One region of the Acerihabitans sp. genome, then DNA from elsewhere that is predicted to be linked to it. Evidence: riboswitches for the same ligand, from Rfam matches in the RefSeq annotation. Region 1 holds a riboswitch; each other region holds the start of a gene.
The links. Region 1 has a riboswitch for thiamine pyrophosphate ahead of thiC (phosphomethylpyrimidine synthase ThiC). Riboswitches for the same ligand answer to the same signal wherever they lie in the genome.
Positions count from the first base shown of each region.

Region 1 (3,247 bases):
CCGATCGGCGCGGCACAGGGCGACCGTATCCTCGATTAAACGCCTGGCCACGGTGCCGGGGGGCGGCAACAGGGGCAGCGCGTCATAACGGTACCAACCCGCATCGAGGATTTCATTGCGATCGGGGGTGATATCGCCGCCGGCGTATTCCGCCATAAACGCCATCATCAGCGAATGCGGGAAAGGCCAGGGCTGCGAGGTGACATAACGTACGTTTTTCACCTTAATCCGCGTCTCTTCCATCACCTCGCGGGCCACGGTCTGCTCCAGGGTTTCCCCCACTTCGGCGAAACCGGCCAACACCGTGTAGATGCCGCCGCGATGGCGGGTATGCTGAGCCAGCAGGATATCGTCGCCGCGGCGTATCGCCACGATAATACAGGGCGCGATTTGCGGATAATAGCGTTCATGGCAGCTATCGCACAGACATGCCCACTCCCGGTTGCTGACGCGCATCTCATGGCCGCAGTAGCCGCAGTAGCGATGGGAACGATAAAACTCAGCCAGTTGCACCCCCCGGCCCGCCAGTTGGAACAGGCCGGCGTCGCTGTCGATTATCTGGCGTACCGACCCCATATCGCGCGGCATGGCGTGGCGTACCAGCCAGGCGGGCGAACCGTCCCATTCACCGATAAGCGTCGCGGTAAATCCCTGTAGTGACCAGGCCGATGCGGTACCAAATGGCAGTTCCCCCTTGGGTAACCACAATTTGCTATCCTGGCTGACAATCCACCAGCCATTTTCGCTACCGTTGAGTTCTTGTTCCATTTTAGTTGCACTACCTCTTATTCACTGGCAAGCTAGAATTTAGCTTTAATTGATGAGTAACGCAGTGTTACTTTATTACATCGGAGTCAATCATGCTAAACCAGCTGGACATTCTGGCTCAACGCGTTGGCGGCAGCAATGAACTTATCGACCAGTGGATACTGGCGCGCAGGGAATTGCTCATTGCGTACTACCATCTCATCGGACTAAAGCCCAATAAAGAAAAGCATACTCTCCTGGATGAAAACGCGCTGGATGACTTTTGCCATAAACTGGTGGATTATCTTTCCGCCGGCCATTTCAATATCTACGATCGCATCGTCCAGGATGCGGACGATACCAGCAGCAGCAAAAGAATCATCAGCACCCAGCTGTATCCGGCGCTGCAGGCGAATACCAAACAAATTATGGCATTCCATGACAGCCAGTTGGAAACGGCCATCGATCATGATAACTGCATGGAGTTCCAGCAGGCCCTTTCCGACGTGGGCGAAGCCCTGGCCACCCGCTTCGCCCTGGAAGACAAACTGATCCAGCAGGCGCTGGAATATAAGGCGGACTACCTGGCCTCGTTGCCGGCCGCTAATAACCCGGACGTGTCGCGTCTGGCGTAATCATGCTGTAAGCAGTAGGTTGTAACCGGCCCTTCCCGGGCCGATATATCTTGTCGGAGTGCCTAGCGCGTACATTACGCCAGGCTGAGACCGTTAATTCGGGATCCGCGGAACCTGATCGGGTTAATACCCGCGAAGGGAACAAGAGTAATCCAATGCTTTGATCTGGCAGGAGGTTCATGCCAGATTCCAAGCCCGGCTTTATTCCTCCCGTAGCGCTCCTGACAAGCAATTTTCCCGTTTATTGTGAGGAATTGCTATGTCGTTGTCCAAAACCACTCTTTCCCGCCGCGAACAGCGCGCCCAGGCGCAGGAATTTATCCATCGCCTGAAGGGCGAAGCCTTTCCCAACTCCCGGCGTATTTATCTTCAGGGCGCCAGCCCCGACATCCGGGTACCGATGCGGGAAATCACCCTTAGCCCCACGCTTATCGGCGGCAGCGGCAAAACACCGCGCCAGGAAGAAAACGAACCGGTGCCGGTCTACGATACCGCCGGCCCCTATGGCGACCCGGCGATTGACATCGACGTGCGCGCCGGCCTTAACCGACTGCGTTCGGACTGGATCGAACAGCGCGGGGACAGCGAGGCGCTAAACGCCCTGAGTTCGCGTTTTACCGGCGAACGCCGGGCCGACGAAGGCCTGGACCAGATCCGTTTCGCCCCCAGCCATACGCCGCGGCGCGCCAAATCCGGCCACTGCGTTACTCAACTCCATTATGCCCGCGCCGGCGTCATTACGCCGGAAATGGAATTCATCGCCCTGCGGGAAAATATGGGCCGCGAGCGCATCCGTGGCGACGTTTTGCTGCAACAGCATACCGGCCAGAGCTTCGGCGCGCATTTACCGCCGGATATCACCCCGGAGTTCGTGCGCCGGGAAGTGGCCGAAGGCCGCGCCATTATCCCCGCCAATATCAACCATCCGGAGTCGGAGCCGATGGTTATCGGCCGTAACTTCCTGGTAAAGGTCAACGCCAATATCGGCAACTCGGCGGTGACTTCGTCCATTGAGGAAGAGGTCGAAAAACTGGTTTGGGCCACCCGATGGGGGGCGGATACGGTGATGGATTTATCCACCGGCCGTTATATCCATGAAACCCGCGAGTGGATCCTGCGCAACAGCCCGGTGCCCATCGGCACGGTGCCCATCTACCAGGCGCTGGAAAAAGTCAACGGCGTGGCGGAAAACCTGACCTGGGAATGTTTTCGCGACACATTGCTTGAACAGGCGGAACAAGGCGTGGACTATTTCACCATCCATGCCGGCGTGCTGCTGCGCTACGTGCCGATGACCGCCAAACGGCTGACCGGCATCGTCTCGCGCGGCGGATCCATTATGGCCAAGTGGTGTCTGTCACATCACCGGGAAAGCTTCCTGTTCGAGCATTTTCGCGACATTTGCCGGATCTGCGCCGACTACGACGTTTCGCTATCCCTGGGCGACGGCTTGCGCCCGGGCTCAATCCAGGACGCCAACGACGAAGCGCAGTTTGCCGAACTCCATACCCTGGGCGAATTGACCAAAATTGCCTGGGAGTACGATGTTCAGGTGATGATCGAAGGTCCCGGTCATGTCCCCATGCAGATGATCCGGCGCAATATGACCGAACAGTTGGAGCATTGCCACGAAGCGCCGTTTTATACCCTGGGGCCGCTGACCACCGATATCGCGCCGGGCTATGACCATTTCACCTCCGGTATCGGCGCCGCGCTTATCGGCTGGTTCGGTTGTGCGATGCTGTGTTACGTCACGCCGAAAGAACATTTGGGCCTGCCGAATAAAGAAGACGTTAAACAAGGGCTTATCACCTATAAAATCGCCGCTCACGCCGCCGACCTGGCCAAGGGCCATCCCGGTGCGC
Region 1 covers NZ_DASWOM010000026.1:7,087-10,333, forward strand. The annotation lists gene nudC (NAD(+) diphosphatase) at 1-768, opposite strand, end outside; gene rsd (sigma D regulator) at 861-1,382, shown strand; TPP riboswitch at 1,427-1,540, shown strand; gene thiC (phosphomethylpyrimidine synthase ThiC) at 1,642-3,247, shown strand, end outside.

Region 2 (3,247 bases), on a different contig from region 1:
ATGCAGCGGACGCAGGGCCGCCAGCGCGCTTGACAGCGTGCAGCCGGTGCCATGGGTGTGACGGGTATTGACCCTGGGGGCGTCAAAACGCCGTTCTTCCGCGGCGGTGATAAGCCAGTCGGGACTGGACCCGCCGTGCAAATGTCCGCCTTTCATCACCACCGCCTGGCAGCCATGGTCCAGCAGCGCCCGGCCCTGCGCGCGCATGTCCTCTTCATTGGCGGCCGCGCGGCAGCCCAGCAGCGCCGCCGCTTCCGGCAGATTGGGCGTGATGATGGACGCCAGCGGCAATAATACATCGCGCATTGCGCTCACCGCGTCCGGCGCCAGCAGGAAATCACCGCTTTTCGCCACCATCACGGTATCGAGAACCACGTAGGGAATCGGATATTGCCGCAGTTTTTCCGCTACCGCGCGCACGATGGCCGCGTCCCCGAGCATGCCGATTTTCGCGCTGTCGATACGCACGTCCCCCAGCACGGAATCCAGCTGCGCGGCGACGAAATCAGCGCTGATGGGATAGATGGACTGCACGCCCCGGGTATTTTGCGCCACCAGCGCGGTGATAACCGTCGTCCCGTAGGCGCCCAGCGCCGAGAAGGTTTTCAAATCGGCCTGGATGCCGGCGCCGCCGCTGGGGTCGGTGCCGGCGATACTGAGCAGGTTATGGCAACGCTTCATTGGAGATACTCCCCGCGCAGGGCATACAGCCGGTCGAGGAAACCCACCGCGAAGCTGCCCGGCCCCGCCGTTTCACGCGCGGTCAATCGCCCGGCCCGCGCCATGAACCTGCAGGCGGCGGCCGCATGCTGCAACCGATCGCCCGGCAGGGCGCAACATGCCGCCACGACTGCCGATAAGGCGCAACCGGTGCCGGTTACACGCGTCATCATGGCGTCTCCGTCGGTCACAGACCAGGCCCGATCGCCGTCGGTGATAAAATCCACCCGGCCGGTGACCGCCACCAGGGTGCCATAGTCCGCGGCCAGCCGCCGGGCGAAAGGCAAGGCGTGGCGGGAATCGTCGGCGCTATCCACGCCCCGTCCCAGGGCCGGCTGCCCGGCCAGCGCCAGGATTTCCGAGGCATTGGCGCGAATGGCGGCGGGTTTCAACGCCAATACGCCCATGGCGAATTCGGTGCGGAAGGCTAACGCGCCCACCGCCACCGGATCCAGCACCCACGGCGTGCCGGCATCATTGGCGGAAGCGATGGCGGCTAACATCGCCTCTGCCCGGGGTTCGGTCAGCGTGCCGATGTTTACCAGCAGGGCATCGGCCATGGCGCTGAACTGAAGCGCTTCCCGCGTTTCAATCACCATGGCCGGCGCGGCGCCGACGGCCAGCAGCGTGTTGGCGGTAAACGCCTGCACCACATCATTAGTCATACAATGGACCAAGGGTGCATGCTGGCGCAGCAGGGAAAGGGAATCCGCGGCGGCTAAGCCGGGCAATTCGGTGGGTTCGGCGATCATAATGCTCCCAGCCGGCGCTTTGGAAGACGGACCCGGCGGAACATGAGGCCGTGACTTCCCTACGCTGGCATTATCCAGATCAGGTCATACGGGTAAAATCTCAGTCCGGCGCACGGCGGCGGACACCCCGAGTCAAGTTGCTTGATTATCCGGTTACCGGAGTAAAAGATCAATGCGGGGTTTTGCTCAAGGAAGACTGGGGTCGATTAACATACGGCCATAGCACGAATCGCCATGGGGCCGCCGGCCGCCGGCGTTTGCCGGTGTCAACCACCACTGCGCTCCGCCCTCGCCCTGCTCCAGGCGGGCAAATCCCGCCTCGGCCAGCGCGCTGAGCCTGCCGCTAAGCCAGGCGTCGCCCTCTACCGGCAGGGAAAGGCGCCACACGGGTTCACCATCACACTCCACCCGCTTATTATTCGTGAAATCGATTAAATTTTTTTTATGGAGACGTTCAGAGGAATATGCTGATAATGAAATCAATGCTAATAAATAACAAAGCCAGGATTTAAACATACCCACCTTCAACACGGCAAAAAAAACCAATGATACCATCAAATTTTCCGCAGTGATGCGCTTAAACTAAACACTATATAAATGGTATTCAATATATCGGGAATGACTTTTTACATTAGCCGCTTGATTAATAATGCCTTGACCGTTAACGAAATTTCAATAGCCGCATGGCGCCATCATAAACGCAAGGTTAACCAAATAACTTCAGTTCGGTGGCCCGGCTAATGGCGTGTTTCGCATTAGTGACGCCAAGCTTATCAATAATATTTCTGATATGAAATTTTACCGTCCCCTCGCGTATTGCCAGGATGGTCGCCACCTCGCCATAGGTTTTACCGACACTGGCCCAAAATAACACTTCTTTTTCCCGTGGCGACAGTGTCTGGACCTGCGGCGTTTCAGTATATAAAGTCACAACGGAAATATTTTTATTTATAAAATTCAATACCTTATCGTGAGTAGTAATCAACAGCATCTGCAGCTTTTCCTTATTTTTCTCAATAAAATGATAGAATTCATCATTCCCCTGCCGGTTGCTTATGCTCAACGTCGCCAGATTGTTATCGCAATCATGCAGGGTAAAGGTGTAGCCGCTGTCCAGCCGGTAATATTTTGACAATCTGAAAAAGCTATGCTGTTGTATTATCGACGGGTTATCGGGCCATAAAAAGGGGGTAAATCGCCGGCAGGCAATAAGCATGACCGGATCGATTTTTTGATAACCATAACTGCAGTATTGATTCAGCCAACCGGTGGGGTAGTCGGATATAATAGATGCCGGCAAGTTATCAGCTTTATTCATCATAAAGTAGGCGAAACAGAACGCGTTGGCATTCTTGAATATTTGCTGAAGGTAGACTTTGATTTCTCTTTTCATCGTCTGGATAAAAAAATCTTGATTATTCTCTAAGAATTTTTCCATAAAATATGCCTGCCATATTAACTAACACTCATCATTTATTATCCATTAGAGGTAATAAATAAATGCTTCTATGTGTAATAACGGTGGGATTTTGGATAATATAAGAGGCACGCTATGGATGCAACCTCTAACAGCTTTATCAATCATTCCGGCGCTAATGACTGCCGGCCTGGGCTGGCGCCGACGTCCAGCGGGGTTTTAAGACGGTATATCCCCAGCGGTATTCTGCGTTTTTCTTCATCTGGTTTAACGTTCAGCTAGTTGCGGCCCGTTGATAGCCGCCGGCAATTCCGCCATCGCGAGCCAGGCCGGCGATCCGCCGCCGCAACCGTAGCAA
Region 2 covers NZ_DASWOM010000004.1:70,122-73,368, forward strand. The annotation lists gene thiD (bifunctional hydroxymethylpyrimidine kinase/phosphomethylpyrimidine kinase) at 1-681, opposite strand, end outside; gene thiM (hydroxyethylthiazole kinase) at 678-1,472, opposite strand; TPP riboswitch at 1,512-1,612, opposite strand; gene VGC33_RS00450 (hypothetical protein) at 1,659-1,859, opposite strand; gene VGC33_RS00455 (helix-turn-helix transcriptional regulator) at 2,179-2,910, opposite strand.
Region 2: another riboswitch for thiamine pyrophosphate. It lies ahead of thiM (hydroxyethylthiazole kinase); the one in region 1 lies ahead of thiC (phosphomethylpyrimidine synthase ThiC).

Region 3 (3,247 bases), on a different contig from region 1:
AATGAGGAAAATGGGGAACTGGAAGCAGACCTTGCCCACCACTGGCAGCAAATTTCACCGTTGCAATGGCGTTTTTACCTGCGTCCGGGGATCCATTTCCATCATGGCCGCGAGCTGACCCCGGACGATGTGTGCCTCACTTTGCTGCGCCTGCGGAAAAATCCACTGTTTAACCATATAAAAAATGTCTCCAGCGCCATAGCCAATACCATTGATATCATGTTAACCGCCGCGGACAACTGGCTGCCCTGGCTGCTGGGCAGCGTGCCGGCGATGATTTTGCCGCAAGAATGGCAGACGATGCCGGACTTTGCCCGCCGCCCTGTCGGCACCGGGCCTTACGAGGTTATCGATAACCGGGACAGCCTATTGAAGATCCGCGCCTTCGATGATTATTTCGGCTATCGGGCGCTGATCGATGAAGTGAACATCTGGGTACTGCCGGAGCTGACCGCCGAGCTGAGTTACTCCGGCGTCCAGCTCCAGGCGGACAACAGCGGCCATGATGAATTGGAGACCCGGCTGGAGGAAGGCTGCTATTTCCTGCTCTACGATGACCGATCGCCGCTGATGCAAAACGACGATATCCGCCGTTGGCTGAGTGAAAATATCGATCCCATCTCCATGCTGACCGAAGCGGGGCCGGCCTATCAGCACTACTGGTCGCCGGCATACGGCATCCTGCCGCGCTGGCACCATAGCCGGGTCGCCGCCCCCAGTCCCAAACCCGCGGGGTTGCACAGCCTCACCCTGACGCGGTACCGCGCCCATCCGGAATTCGACGATCTTTGCCGCGCGCTGGCTGAGGTGCTGGCCCGCCAGGAGATTGCGCTGGTGGTCAATACCGTGGATTACGCCGACTGGCATAACGGTGAGGCCGCAAGCGACATATGGCTGGGCAGCGCCAATTTTTATCTGCCGCTGGACTATTCCCTGTTCGCCAGTTTTTACGAAATGCCGCTCATGCATCAATGCCTGCCGGCCGGCCTTGACCTCGCGCTGGAGGAATGGCGCGGCAGCGGTTTATCCATGGCGGAATGGTGCCGATCGCTGGTCACCGGCCACCGTCTGCATCCGCTGTTCCATCATTGGCTGATTTTGCAGGGACAGCGCAGCATGCGTGGTATCCGGATGAACACGCTGGGATGGTTTGATTTTAAATCCGCCTGGTTCGCGCCGCCGGATCCCCGGGCGATGTAAGCGGCGCTGTTAAGCCGGGGATAAAAGCTTTACACTTGAACCTGTTCTCAACGGGGTGCGAACCTCCCGGCGGAGTATTAGCCTGGACGCGAGCTGAGAGTATACCCGTCGAACCTGATCCGGCTAATACCGGCGAAGGGATTTGAGAGTGCGCTTTGCTGCCTCAAACGCCTTTGCCGCCTTTTTTTTCCAGGAGCGCGAAGTGTTGAAAAAATGGTTACCCTGCCTGCTGTTGTTAGCCGCCGCCCCGGCGCTGGCAAAACCCGTCCTGACGGTTTACACCTATGATTCCTTTGCCTCGGAATGGGGACCGGGACCGGCTATCAAAACCGCCTTCGAAAAACAATGCGACTGCGAGCTGAAGTTCGTGGTGCAGGAAGACGGCGTCGCCCTGCTCAACCGACTGCGCGTTGAAGGCAAGAACAGCGACGCGGATGTGGCGCTGGGTCTGGATAACAACCTGCTTAAAGCCGCGCAGGATACCCATCTCTTCGCGGCGCACAACGTCGATACCTCGCGCCTCACCCTGCCGGACGGCTGGCGAGACGCCACCTTCCTGCCTTTTGATTACGGGTATTTCGCTTTTGTCTATAACAAGAACACGTTAAAAAACCCGCCCAAAAGCCTGCATGAACTGGTTGACGGCCCGCAGGCGCTGAAAATCATTTACGAAGACCCGCGCACCAGCACTCCGGGCCTGGGCTTATTGCTTTGGGTACAACAGGTCTATGGCGATCAGGCGCCCCAGGCCTGGCGGCGGCTGGCGAAAAAAACCGTTACCGTCACCAAGGGCTGGAGCGAAGCCTATGGCTTATTCCTGAAAGGGGAAGCGGATATGGTGCTCAGCTATACCACGTCGCCGGCCTATCATATCAATGAGGAAAAGAAAGATAACTATGCCGCCGCCGCCTTCAGCGAAGGCCATTATCTTCAGGTCGAGGTGGCGGCACAGTTGGCCGCCAGCAAGAATCCGCAGTTGGCGCAGCAGTTTATGCGCTTTATTGTTTCCCCGGCCTTCCAGGAGACGATCCCGAAGGGTAACTGGATGTATCCGGTTATCAAAACCGCGCTGCCGGCCGGCTTTGACGTGTTGCCGGCCAAGACGCTGAATTTCAGCGCGGAGGACGTCGCGGCCAAACGAAGCGAATGGACCCAGAACTGGTTACGCTCCGTCAGCCAATAATGCCGCGCTGGTTATGGCCTGGGCTGCTGGCGGCGCTGCTGTTGACGGCCGTTGCCCTGGCGGCGGTCGGCGCCCTGTGGCTCAACGCGCCTGCGCCACAATGGCGCGCCATGCTGACGGACAGCTACCTCTGGCATGTGCTGCGCTTTACCTTTTGGCAGGCGCTGCTGTCGGCGCTGCTTTCGGTGCTGCCCGCCATTTTCCTGGCGCGGGCGCTTTACCGCCGTCGGTTCCCTGGGCGCCTGCTGCTGCTGCGCTTTTGCGCCATGACGTTGGTGCTGCCGGTACTGGTGGCGGTATTCGGCATCCTGAGCGTGTATGGCCGCCAGGGCTGGCTGGCGCAGCTCTGTCTTTGGCTGCATATCCCTTACGGCTTTTCACCCTACGGTCTGCGCGGGATCCTGCTGGCCCACGTTTTTTTCAACCTGCCGCTGGCCACCCGCCTGTTGTTGCAGGCGTTGGAGGCCATCCCGGTGGAACAGCGCCAGTTGGCCGCGCAGCTGGACATGTCCGGCTGGAATTTTTTCCGCATTCTGGAGTGGCCTTATCTGCGCCGTCAGCTGCTGCCCGCGGCGGCGTTGATATTTATGCTTTGCTTCGCCAGTTTCGCCACGGTGCTGGCGCTTGGCGGCGGGCCGCGGGCGACCACCATCGAACTGGCGATTTATCAGGCCTTAAGCTACGACTACGATCCTGGCCGCGCCGCGCTGCTGGCCCTGGTGCAGATGGTCTGTTGCCTGGGACTGGTGTTGTCAAGCCAGCGGCTGACCCGCGCGTTTCCCGTGGGGGCGACGCATTTTTCATCCTGGCGCAACCCAGGCGACAACCTGGCGCGCCGGCTGACCGACGCGCTGTTTATTGTCC
Region 3 covers NZ_DASWOM010000098.1:1,649-4,895, forward strand. The annotation lists gene sgrR (HTH-type transcriptional regulator SgrR) at 1-1,200, shown strand, start outside; TPP riboswitch at 1,242-1,359, shown strand; gene thiB (thiamine ABC transporter substrate binding subunit) at 1,403-2,383, shown strand; gene thiP (thiamine/thiamine pyrophosphate ABC transporter permease ThiP) at 2,359-3,247, shown strand, end outside.
Region 3: another riboswitch for thiamine pyrophosphate. It lies ahead of thiB (thiamine ABC transporter substrate binding subunit); the one in region 1 lies ahead of thiC (phosphomethylpyrimidine synthase ThiC).